Regions from separate parts of the Halomonas halophila genome, predicted to be linked through region 1. Evidence: predicted binding sites of a transcription regulator. Region 1 holds the regulator's gene; each other region holds the start of a gene.

Region 1 (4,106 bases):
GAGCGCCAGCGCGTGCGCATGACCCTGGAGCCGGAACAGCAGGACGGCCCATGAAGACCCTGAGTGCCCAGAACCTCGCCAAGAGCTACAAGCGCCGTCGCGTCGTTCACGACATCAGCCTGGAGATCCAGCAGGGCCGCATCGTCGGCCTGCTGGGCCCCAACGGCGCCGGCAAGACCACCTCCTTCTACATGATCGTCGGCCTGGTTCGGGCCGACGCCGGCCGCGTCGCCATCGACGACCGCGACCTCTCCGGCGCCGCCATGCACCAACGCGCCCAGGCCGGCATCGGCTACCTGCCCCAGGAAGCCTCGATCTTCCGCAAGCTGTCGGTGGCCGACAACATCATGGCCATTCTCGAGACCCGCCGCGACCTCGACCGTGCCGGCCGCAAGGCGCGCCTGGAGGCACTGCTGGAGGAGTTCCACATCACCCACATCCGCGACAACCTGGGCATGAGCCTGTCCGGCGGCGAGCGCCGGCGGGTCGAGATCGCCCGGGCGCTGGCCACCGAACCCGATTTCATCCTGCTCGACGAGCCCTTCGCCGGCGTCGACCCGATCTCGGTAGGCGACATCAAGGGCATCATCCGCCAGCTCAAGGCCCGCGAGATCGGCGTGCTGATCACCGACCACAACGTGCGCGAGACGCTGGACATCTGCGACGGCGCCTACATCGTCGGCGACGGCCAGATCATCGCCGAAGGCGACGCCGAGGCCATCCTCGCCAACCAGCGGGTACGCGACGTCTACCTGGGCCAGGACTTCCGACTCTGAGCCTATTGGCTTCGCAAGTCACTGATATATTGTCGCCATGCACAGACAGGCATGGCAATTGCCATTGGCATGCTAATTGCTGAGCAAAGGCTTGCACGGCGGGCACACCCACACTAGGGTGGAAGGCCTCTTTGCCGCAGGACCGGAACGCTTGCCATGGCCATGAAGGCATCCCTCCAACTGCGTGTCGGCACCCAGCTGACCATGACGCCCCAGCTGCAGCAGGCCATCGGCCTGCTGCAGCTCTCGACCCTTGATCTGCGCCAGGAGATCCAGCAGGCCCTGGAAGCCAATCCCATGCTGGAGCTGGAGGACGACTTCGGCGAGCAGGCCGCCGGGGAGACGCCGGACGACGACTGGTCCGACGAGATTCCGGAAGAACTCAGCGTCGACAGCGACTGGTCGGACACCTTCCAGGACGCCGGCGGCAGCGGCGAGGCTCCCGACTTCGAGCGCCAGGCCGCCGGCCAGAGCCTGCAGAGCCACCTCGTCTGGCAGCTGGCCATGAGCGAGCTCGACGAACGCGAGACCCGCATCGCCGAGAGCCTGATCGATGCCGTGACGCCGGACGGCTATCTGGATCAACCGCTCGACGAGCTGCGCGACGGCCTGCGCGCCCAGGGCCTCGACGGGCTCGCCACCCGCGAGGTCGAAGCGGTGCTGCTGCGCCTGCAGCAGTTCGAGCCCACCGGCGTGTTCGCCCGCGATCTGCGCGAGTGCCTGCTGCTGCAGCTGGCCACCCTGCCCGACGACACCCCGCTGCTGCCCCAGGCGCGCCGCCTGGTACGCCAGTTCCTCGAGGCCCTGGCCGGCAACGACCGGCGGCTGCTCAAGCGGCGCCTGGGGCTCGACGACGAGACCCTCGACGAGGTCATCGGCCTGATCCGCGGCCTCGACCCGCGCCCGGGCAGCGAATTCGCCAGCGGCGACAGCGACTACGTGATTCCCGACCTGATCGCCCGCTACACGCCCCAGGGCTGGCGCGTCGAGCTCAACCCCGAGGCGATGCCGCGGCTGCGCATCCAGCCCGACTACGCGGCGCTGATCAAGCGCGCCGACAAGAGCGACGACAACCAGTTCCTCAAGGACCACCTGCAGGAGGCGCGCTGGCTGATCAAGAGCCTGGCCAGCCGCAACGACACCCTGCTGCGCGTCGGCCACGAGGTGATGACCCGCCAGATCGAGTTCCTCGAGCACGGCGAAGAGGCCATGAAGCCGCTGATCCTGGCCGACATCGCCCAGACGGTGGAGATGCACGAGTCGACCATTTCTCGGGTCACGACCCAGAAGTTCATCCACACCCCCCGCGGCGTCTTCGAGCTCAAGTACTTCTTCTCGAGCCAGGTCGGCGACGGCGAGGATGCCCACTCCAGCACCGCGATCCGCGCCCGCATCCGCAAGCTGATCGAGGGCGAACCGCCGCGCAAGCCGCTGTCCGACAGCAAGCTGGTCACCCTGCTCGCCGAGGAGGGCATCGAGGTGGCCCGACGCACCGTCGCCAAGTATCGCGAAGCGATGCACATCCCCTCCTCCAGCCAGCGCAAGCGCCTCGGCTGAGGCCCTCCCGACGGGGGGTTCCAGAGTATGAAAACGCGTCTGGCACGGGGGGTTTGCAAGGCACCAAAAAGGGTTACAATCGAGTCACCACCCAAGGAGCAAGGAGCGTGTCATGCAAGTCAACCTCACCGGCCATCACGTGGAATTGACCGAGCCCCTGCGTGACTACGTGCAGGAGAAACTCTCCCGCCTGGAACGCCATTACGACAACATCACCACCGTTCAGGTGACGCTCTCCGTCGAGAAGGAACGCCAACAGGCCGCCTGCACGCTGCACGCCGCCGGTGCCGATCTGCACGCCGAAGCGATGGACGCCGACATGTACGCCGCCATCGACGCCCTTGCCGACAAGCTGGACCGCCAGCTCGTCAAGCACAAGGAAAAGACTCAGGCCCGCGCCCAGGGCGCCGCAAGCGTCCGCTGAGTCATGTCACTCGAAGCCATCCTGCCCCCCGAGCGCACCCTCTTCGGTGTGCCCGGGGGGAGCAAGAAACGTGTGCTGGAGTTCTTCAGCACCTTCATCGCCCAGAACATTCCCAGCCTCGACAGCCAGGAGGTCTTCAGCCGGCTGATCGGGCGGGAGCGCCTGGGCAGCACCGGCATCGGGCACGGGGTCGCCATCCCCCATTCCCGCAACCCTCACTGCAAGGCCCCTATCGCCGGCTTTCTCAAGCTCGACGAACCGGTCGACTTCGACGCCATCGACGGTGAACCCGTCGACCTGGTGTTCGTGCTGCTGGTCCCCGAGGAAGCCGACGACGCGCATCTCGCCCTGCTCGGCCAGGTCGCCGGCGTGATGAACGACGCCGCGACCCGCAGCGCCCTGCGTCGGGCCGGCAGCCAGCGCGAGCTGCACGACAGCCTCCTCGACGCCATCCGACGACAGGCACCGGCCGCCAGCGGACGCAGCTGAGGGCCGCCCCCGACCAGGAGACCCGATCCGTCATGCAGCTCGTCATCATCAGCGGACGCTCCGGCTCCGGCAAGTCGATCGCCCTGCAGGCCCTCGAGGACCTCGGCTACTACGCCATCGACAACCTCCCGGCGATGCTCCTCGGACCGCTGGTCGACGAGCTGCGCAGCGGCCAGTCCCTGCGCAGCGCCGTCGCGGTCAGCATCGACGCCCGCAACCTGCCCCATGCCCTGGAACGCTTCCCGACGCTGCTCGAGGACGTGCGTGCCCGCGACATCCAGTGCCAGGTGATCTACCTGACCACCGATGCACGCATCCTGCTGGAGCGCTACTCCGCGACCCGGCGCCGACACCCCCTGACCCGCGATACCGAGATGACGCTGGCCGAGGCGATCGATCGCGAGGAAGACGCCCTGTCGGAGATTCGCGACCTCGCCGATCTGCTGATCGATACCTCGCGGCTCTCGGTGCACGACCTGCGTGGTCGCATCACCGACCAGGTCGCCGGGCACGGCCGCGAAGGGCTGACGCTGACCCTCGAGTCGTTCGGCTTCAAGCGCGGCGTGCCTCTGGACGCCGATATCGTGTTCGACGCCCGCTGCCTGCCCAACCCCTACTGGGACCCGCGGCTGCGTGATGCCACCGGCCGCGACGACAGCGTGATCGCCTTCCTCGAGGGCTACCCGGTGGTCGACGAGATGGCCGACGACATCCTGGCCTGGATCGAACGCTGGCTGCCCCGCTACCGCGCCAGCCAGCGCAGCTACCTGACCGTGGCGATCGGCTGCACCGGCGGCCAGCACCGCTCCACCTACCTGGCCGAGCGACTGTCCCGGCGTCTTGCCGAGACCCACGCCGGC
Region 2 (4,106 bases), 840 kb from region 1:
GTTTCATTACCCCCACTGCCCGATCCGCAGCCCATGCTGACGAAGCTTGCGCACCACGCTGGGCTGGCTGATGCCGAGCCGCTCGGCCATTGCATAAGTGGAAGACAGCTCGCCGCACAGCTCGGCGAGGACGGCGCGCTCGGTGCGCGCCAGCATGGCCTTGAGCGACTCCCCTTCGAGCAGCGCGGCGCCGGCCTTCCCCTCGGTGCTCCGCTCCGGCTCCGTCTCGGGCAGCGCCGCCGGCCATTCCGCGGCCGCCCGCTCGCCACGAATGATATCCTCCCCGGCCGACAGCCAGGCCCGCTCCAGCCAGTTCTCGAGCTCTCGCACGTTGCCCGGCCAGTCCCGCCCCATCAGCTCCTGCCAGACGTCACGCCCGATCAGCTTGTCACGCCCATAGCGGGCATTGAGACGCTTCAGCTGGCGCTCGACCAGGCCGGGGATGTCCTCGCGGCGCTCGCGCAGCGGCGGCAGGGTGACGGGGATGACGTTGAGGCGATAGTAGAGATCGAGGCGGAACGCCCCCTCCTCGACCCGCCGGGCCAGGTCCTGGTTGGTCGCCACCACCAGCCGGAAGTCGATGCGCCTGGCCCGCGTATCGCCCAGCCGGGTCACGCTGCCGTCCTGGATGGTCTTGAGCAGCTTGGTCTGCATCGCCAGCGGCAGCTCGCCGATCTCATCGAGGAACAGGGTCCCGCCCTCGGCCTGCTCCAGGAGACCCGCCTTGCCCCCCGGCGCGGCACCGCTGAAGGCACCATGTCGATAGCCGAACATCTCCGACTCGAACAGGCTCTCCGGAATGGCGCCGCAATTGACGTCGATGAAGGGCCCATCGCCGCGCGCGCTCCAGCGGTGCAGCTGGCGGGCGAAGGCGGTCTTGCCGACGCCCGACTCGCCAAGCATCAGCACCGTGGCGTCGGTCGGCGCCACCCGCTGCAGCAGCAGCGCCACCTCGCGCATCACCCGGCTACGCACCTCGAGCTCGCCCAGGTCGACGTCCAGACCGGGCTCCTCGGCGCCGCCGCCACGCATGAGATGCTCGCTGAAGCGACGCTGCAGCAACGCATACTCTTCCTGGAGCATCTGCAGGTCGGTCAGGTCCATCGACCGGCTGACCACCGCCACCAGCTGGCCGCCCTGAAACACCGGATGCGCCTGCGCGATCACCCGCCGTCCGGTGCCGGTCACCTGCATCAGCTGGGCCGGCTTGCCGGTGCGGATGACCTCCAGGCTGATCGAGGGCTTCAGTACGCCTTCGGCCTCGAGCTGCTGCACGGTAGTGGCGCACAGTTCCTCACGAGACATGCCATAGACCGCCGCCGCGGCCGGGCTGACCTCGCAGACCCGCCCCTCGGTATCCACCACGAAGAAGTGATCGTGGGCGGTGTCGATGATGGTCTGCAGGATGCAGCTGTCGAGTTCGCTCATGGAAGGCCCCGTGATGCATAAATGAATCGCGCGATTCACCAATGTATCACGGCCACGGTGCCAGCGATCCAGAAATGAATCAACACACTCTAAACCTCCAACAATATCAGCTAGTTAAAAAGTGGCACGTTTCATGCTTAAGGTAACGATGAACAACCCCAATGATATGGAGCCCCAATGAGCGACTTTAACCAGCCCCTCGGCGGCAACGAGATGCCACGCTTCGGCGGCCCCGCCACCATGATGCGCCTGCCCACCCAGGACAGCGCCGCCGGGCTCGATGCCGCCTTCATCGGCGTGCCCATGGACATCGGCGCCTCCAACCGCCCCGGCACACGCCTGGGGCCGCGCCAGATCCGCGACGAGTCGCGCATGCTTCGCCCCTACAACATGGCCACCCGCGCCGCGCCCTTCGACAGCCTGCAGGTCGCCGACATCGGCGACGTGGCGATCAACACCTTCAACCTGCCCAAGAACCTCGACATCATCACCGGCTTCTACGACGAGGTGCTGTCTCACGACTGCGTGCCCTTGACGATGGGCGGCGACCACACCCTGACCTGGCCGCTGCTGCGCGCCATCGCCAGGAAGCACGGCCCGGTCGGCCTGATTCACATCGATGCCCACGCCGACGTCAACGAGCACATGTTCGGCGAGGAAATCGCCCACGGCTGCCCCTTCCGCCGCGCCCAGGAAGAGGGCCTGCTGGACAGCAACCGCGTGGTGCAGATCGGCCTGCGCGGCACCGGCTACGCCGCCGACGACTTCGACTGGTGCCGCGACCAGGGTTTCCGCGTCGTGACCGCCGAGCAGTGCTGGTACAAGTCGCTGGCGCCGCTGATGGCCGAAGTGCGCGAGCAGATGGGCGACGGCCCGGTGTACATCTCCTTCGACATCGACGGCCTGGACCCCTCGGTCGCCCCCGGCACCGGCACCGTCGAGATGGGCGGCCTCACCGCCCAGCAGGGGCTGGAGATCGTGCGCGGCGCGGCGGGCCTCAACGTCGTCGGCGGCGACCTGGTCGAGGTCTCGCCCCCCTATGACACCAGCGGCAACACCGCGCTGATGGGCGCCACCCTGCTCTACGAGATGCTCTGCGTGCTGCCCGGCGTGATACACCGCGACTGAGCCGACCCGACCCGGCCCCCCCCCCCCCCCGGGGCCGGGTTCTACCCATTACAAGATCAATAGGGAAACCCCATGGCCAACTCCTTCGACACCCAACTGGCCAGTCGCGCGGCACCGCTGAGCCGCGCCGGACTGCTGAAGTTCCTGATCCCCTCTCTGCTGGGCATCGGCCTGTTCCTGGTGCCCTTCTCCACCGGCGACACCATCAACATCGGCATGGGCCTGATGGCCGACGGCCTCAAGGCGCTGCTCGGCGATGCCCTGCCGACCATCGCCACGGTCGTGCTGTGCCTGTCCGTAGCGCTGACGCTGACGGTCAAGCTGACTCGGCCCGCCTGGGCCCGCGAGGGCGCCCTGCACGAGCTGTTCGACGTGGCGCCTCTGTGGGTGATCATGCGCGTGCTGGGCGCGGCGTTCGCGCTGATGACCTACTTCCAGGTCGGCCCGGAGGCGGTCACCGCCTCCTTCACCGGGGGCGTGATGCTCAACGACCTGGCCCCGGTACTGCTGACCTTCTTCTTCTTCGCCGCCATCCTGCTGCCCTTCCTGGTCGACTTCGGCTTCATGGAGTTCATCGGCAGTCTGGTGCGCACGCCCTTCCGCAAGATCTTCGGCCTGCCCGGGCGCAGCGCCATCGATGCCACCGCCTCCTGGATGGGATCCGGCACCGTGGGCGTGCTGATCACCACCCAGCAGTACGAGCAGGGCTACTACAACGCCCGCGAGGCCTCGGCGATCGCCACCAACTTCTCCATCGTCTCGATCGCCTTCGCCCTGCTGGTCACCAGCTTCATCGGCATCAACCACCTGTTCGTGCCCTTCTACCTGACCGTGGTGGTCGCCGGCCTGGTCGCCGCCGTCATCGTGCCGCGCCTGCCGCCGCTGTCGCGCAAGTCGAACGCCTACCACGAGCCAGTAGGCTGCCAGATTCAGGAAGAAAACACCGGCGACCAGAGCCTGCTGCGCTACAGCCTGGGCATGGCCGTGGCACGTGCCGAGACCGCCCCGGGTCCGCTCAAGCTGGCACGCATCGCGCTGTTCAACGTCGCCGACATCTTCCTCGGCCTGCTGCCGCTGGTGATCGCCATCGGCACCGTGGCGCTGGTGCTGGCCGAATTCACGCCGCTGTTCACCTGGCTCTCCGCGCCCATGGTGCCGGTGCTGGAATGGATGCGGATCCCCGAGGCCGAGGCCGCCGCCCCCGCCACCCTGGTGGGCTTCGCCGACATGTTCCTGCCGGCGGTGCTGGCCAGCGACATCGAGAGCGAGCTGACCCGCTTCGTGATCGCCTGCCTGTCGCTGACCCAGCTGATCTACATGTCCGAGATCGGCGCCCTGCTGCTGAAATCGAAGATCCCGCTCAAGCTGTGGGAGCTGGTGGTGATCTTCCTGCTGCGCACCGCCATCACCCTTCCGATCATCGTGTTCATGGGCCATTGGCTGGTGGGCTGAGACGATCCCCATGAACCGCGAGAGCCTGAATCCTGAGAGAGAAACGCCCATGACCTGCGCCGACCTGCTGATTCGCCTGCTGCGCGACACCTACGGGG
Region 3 (4,106 bases), 1.2 Mb from region 1:
CCGCGCCGCGGTGGAGCGCGGCATGGCCGAACAGGCCGAGAAGTTCCGCGACCAGGGCGCCGAGCTGTACAAGGAGGTCTGACCTCCCGCCTTGATGCAGAACGCCGCGCCGGCTGCATGCCGGCGCGGCGTTTTTCATGCGGCCAGACGGGTTCAGTTTGCCGCGGGCACGGGAGCAACGGCCTCGTTGTCTTCCGTCGAGTCACGCCCGCCCGGCGCGAAGCGCAGCAGCCGCAGGGCGTTGAGCGTGACCAGCACGGTGGCGCCGGTGTCGGCCAGGATCGCCAGCCACAGCCCGGTGATGCCGAGCACGGTGGTGACCAGGAACAGCCCCTTGAGCCCCAGGGCGATGGCGATGTTCTGGCGGATGTTGGCCATGGTCGCCCGCGCCAGCCGGATCAGCGCCGCCGCGTCGCCCACCCGGTTGCGCAGCAGCGCGCCGTCGGCGGTCTCCAGCGCCACGTCGGTCCCCGAGCCCATGGCCACGCCCACCTGGGCGCTGGCCAGCGCCGGGGCGTCGTTGATGCCGTCACCGATCATCATCGTCCGCTCATGGCCGGCCAGCTCACGGATCGCCTCGACCTTGCCCTCCGGCATAAGCCCGGCGCGACGCTCGATGCCGAGGCGCCCGGCGATGGCCGCGGCGGTGCGATCGTTGTCGCCGGTCAGCATCACCGAGCGCACGCCCAGCGCCGACAGCGCCTGCACGCCGGCCTCGGCATCGGGCCGCGGCTCGTCACGCAGGGCGATGGCCCCCAGCGCCACGCCGTCCTCGACCGCCACGATCACCGTCTTGCCCTCGGCCTCGAGTTCCTCGATTCGCGCGGCCAGCGCCTTGGCCAGCGTGCCGCGATCGGCCACGTGGCGCGGCGCGCCGACGAAGGCCCGGCGGCCCTCGATCAGCGCCTCGACGCCCTGCCCCGGCACCGCCCGGGCCTCGCTGACCCTTGAGGCCGCGACCTGCTGCGCCTCCGCATGGGCGACCACCGCCTGCGCCAGCGGATGGCTGGCGTCGCGCTCCAGGCCCGCGGCCAGGGCGATCAAGTCCTGCACGGCCACGGCGTCGCTTGCCGGCACCACATCGGTCACCCGCGGCCGGCCCTCGGTCAGGGTGCCGGTCTTGTCGAAGGCGACCGCCTCGGTGCGGGCGGCGGCTTCGATCACCGCACCGCCCTTGAGCAACAGCCCGTGCCGGGCGCCGCTGGAGAGCGACGAGGCGATCGATGCCGGCACCGAGATCACCAGCGCGCAGGGGCAACCGATCAGCAGCAGCGCCAGGGCGCGATAGGTCCACTCGCCCCATTCGCCGCCCAACGCCAGCGGCGGCACCACGGCCACCAGCACCGCCAGGCCGACCACCGCCGGCATGTAGACGCGGCTGAAGCGGTCGATGAAGCGCTCGGTGGGCGCCCGCGCCTCCTGGGCTTCCTCCACCAGCCGGATGATGCGTGCGATGGTGTTGTCCTCGGGCGGCCGGGCCACGCGCAGCCGCAGCACGCCGTCATGGTTGATCGAGCCGGCGAACACCTCGTCGCCCTCGCCCCGGTCCCGCGGCACCGACTCGCCGGTCACCGGCGACTCATCGATCGACGAGCGGCCCTCGAGGATGGTGGCGTCGGCGGGGATGCGGTCGCCGGGGCGCACCACCACCACCTGGCCGACCGCCAGATGTGCCGCATCCACCGTGCGCGTCTCGCCGGGGGCGACTTCCAGGCGTGCCTCGCGTGGCACCCGATCGGCCAGCGCGCGGATGCCCGAGCGGGCCCGGTCCGCGGCCACGCCCTCGAGGATCTCGCCGATAGCGAACAGCAGCACCACCATGGCCGCCTCCTCGGCGGCGCCGATGATCAGCGCACCGCCGGCGGCCAGGGTCATCAGCATCTCGATGGTGAACGGCATGCCGACCCGCGCCGCACTCACCGCACGGCGAGCGACCGGCGCCAGTCCGATCAGGCAGGCCGCCAGGAAGGCCCAGTGGGCGATCTCCGCACCGACGGTGAAGCGCAGCAGCGTGGCCACGCCGAGCGCCACCCCGGTGGCCAGCACCAGCCGCCCCTTGGCGGTGGCATGCCAGCGCCGGGGCGAGGCGTCATCACCCCGACGGAAATGATCGGCATGATCGCGCCCGGCACAGCAGCCGGCGCCCGAAGGCGCCTCGGCATCGTCCTGCGCCGACTGGCGCCGAACGCCATAGCCCAACCGCTCGACCAGCGACGCCACGTCCTCGGGCGCCGTGCGGCCGGTATCCAGATCGAGGGCCAGCGAGCCCTGCATGACCGAGACCTTCACGTCAGCCACGCCATCCAGACGCTCCAGCGCGCCGCGGATCTTGCCGGCGCAGCTCGGACAGTCCATGCCTTCCACGCGCCACTGGTGTCGCTGGAGTGCACCCTTTTCGGCTTCCTGCGCGGCGTCTTGCGCCATCCTGACCTCCTCGGGGCTCGTCATCGAAACATGGCATCAGCCTAGAGCCTCTAGCCGCTATAGACTCAAGCGGTGATGACGCCGGGCACGACACCGCCAGCATGGACAGCTGGCACGCGGCCTGCATGCTTAAGGAAACCCCCAACGAGAGGCGATCGCCATGCCGGCACCCTCCCTTTCGACGCCACTTGGCGCCGAGGCCTTCCATGAGCGCGCCCATCGCCACCTGACGATGCTCTACGGCCCCCGCGCCGACGAGGTGCTGCGCCGGCTGTTCACCCTGCTGGCGCATCAGGCCCCCATGACGCCCCCGGATGGTGAGGCACCGCCCGCCCGTCCGCTGTGGAGTGAACGCGACCAGTGGCTGATCGCCTACGGCGACAGCCTGGTCGACGGCGAGCAGCCACCGCTCGACGTCCTCGACGACTTCGTCGCCGGCCGCCTCGGAGAGACCTTCAGCGGCGTGCACCTGCTGCCCTTCTTCCCCTGGAGCAGCGACGATGGCTTCTCGGTCATCCACTACCGCGAGGTCGATCCCAAACTCGGCGACTGGCCCCAGGTCCGCCGCCTTTCCCGTCGCTTCGATCTGGGGGTCGACCTGGTGCTCAACCACGTCTCACGGGAATCGCTGTGGTTCGCCGACTATCTCGGCGGCAACCAGCCGGGGCGCGACTACTTCATCGAGATGGATCCCGAGACCGACCTCTCGGCGGTGGTGCGGCCACGCAGCTCGCCGCTGCTGGTCAAGGTGCCGACCCGCCGCGGGCCCCGTCACCTGTGGGCGACCTTCTCCGAGGATCAGATCGACCTGAACTTCGCCAACCCCGACGTGCTGCTGGAGTTCGTCGGTATCCTGCTGTTCTACCTCTGCCAGGGCGCGCGAGTGATCCGCCTGGATGCCATCGCCTACCTGTGGAAGAAGGTCGGCACCTCCTGCATCCACCTGCCCGAGACCCACGAGGTCGTGCGGCTGCTGCGCGCCATCGCCGATCACGTGGCGCCGGGCACGCTGATCCTCACCGAGACCAACGTGCCGCACCGCGAGAACATCAGCTACTTCGGTCTTGAGAGGCTCGAAAAGGACGGCACGCCGCCGGACGAGGCGCACCTGGTCTATCAGTTCCCGCTGCCGCCGCTGCTGCTGCACACCTTTACCAGCGGCGAGGCCGGCACCCTGGCGGCCTGGCTGCGCAGCCTGCCCGAGCTGCCGCCGGGCTGCAGCTTCCTCAACTTTACCGCCAGCCACGACGGCATCGGCGTACGCCCGCTGGAGGGCTGGCTGCCCCACCACGAGGTCGAGGCGCTGCTCGAGCTGATGCACCGCTTCGGCGGCTTCGTCAGCATGCGTACCAAGGACGACGGCGAGGACTCGCCCTACGAGATCAACATCACCTGGTTCGACGCCATGAAGGGCACGAGACGCGGCGCGGACCCCTGGCAGATGCCGCGTTTCCTGTGCAGCCAGCAGCTGATGCTCGGCCTCAAGGGCATCCCGGCGCTGTATCTGCACGCGCTGACCGGCACCCTCAACGACATCGAAGGCATGGAACGCAGCGGCCGGCTGCGCTCGATCAATCGCCACCGCTGGGACCGTGGTGCCCTGGAGCGGCTGCTCGACAGCCCGCACACCTCGACCCACCAGGCCTTCACGGCGCTGACGCTGCTGCTCGAGGTCCGCCGCG

Evidence for each region. Region 1 encodes sigma-54, which starts transcription at its own class of promoters, with help from an activator protein. Its sites were predicted from a motif close to TGGCACNNNNNTTGCTNT; they were not measured.
Region 2: a site for sigma-54 is predicted at 1,551-1,568, ahead of speB (agmatinase). Genes of this name have one in related genera too.
Region 3: a site for sigma-54 is predicted at 2,535-2,552, ahead of QWG60_RS05485 (sugar phosphorylase). Genes of this name have one in related genera too.

Annotation. Positions count from the first base shown of each region.
Region 1 is NZ_CP129121.1:2,377,540-2,381,645, forward strand. Features, by position in the region: gene lptA (lipopolysaccharide transport periplasmic protein LptA) at 1-54, shown strand, start outside; gene lptB (LPS export ABC transporter ATP-binding protein) at 51-776, shown strand; gene QWG60_RS11070 (RNA polymerase factor sigma-54) at 933-2,333, shown strand; gene hpf (ribosome hibernation-promoting factor, HPF/YfiA family) at 2,446-2,757, shown strand; gene QWG60_RS11080 (PTS sugar transporter subunit IIA) at 2,761-3,246, shown strand; gene rapZ (RNase adapter RapZ) at 3,279-4,106, shown strand, end outside.
Region 2 is NZ_CP129121.1:3,220,084-3,224,189, forward strand. Features, by position in the region: gene QWG60_RS15110 (sigma-54 interaction domain-containing protein) at 7-1,428, opposite strand; gene speB (agmatinase) at 1,606-2,556, shown strand; gene QWG60_RS15120 (YjiH family protein) at 2,629-4,008, shown strand; gene QWG60_RS15125 (5-guanidino-2-oxopentanoate decarboxylase) at 4,058-4,106, shown strand, end outside.
Region 3 is NZ_CP129121.1:1,211,596-1,215,701, reverse strand. Features, by position in the region: gene thiC (phosphomethylpyrimidine synthase ThiC) at 1-82, shown strand, start outside; gene QWG60_RS05490 (heavy metal translocating P-type ATPase) at 154-2,424, opposite strand; gene QWG60_RS05485 (sugar phosphorylase) at 2,585-4,106, shown strand, end outside.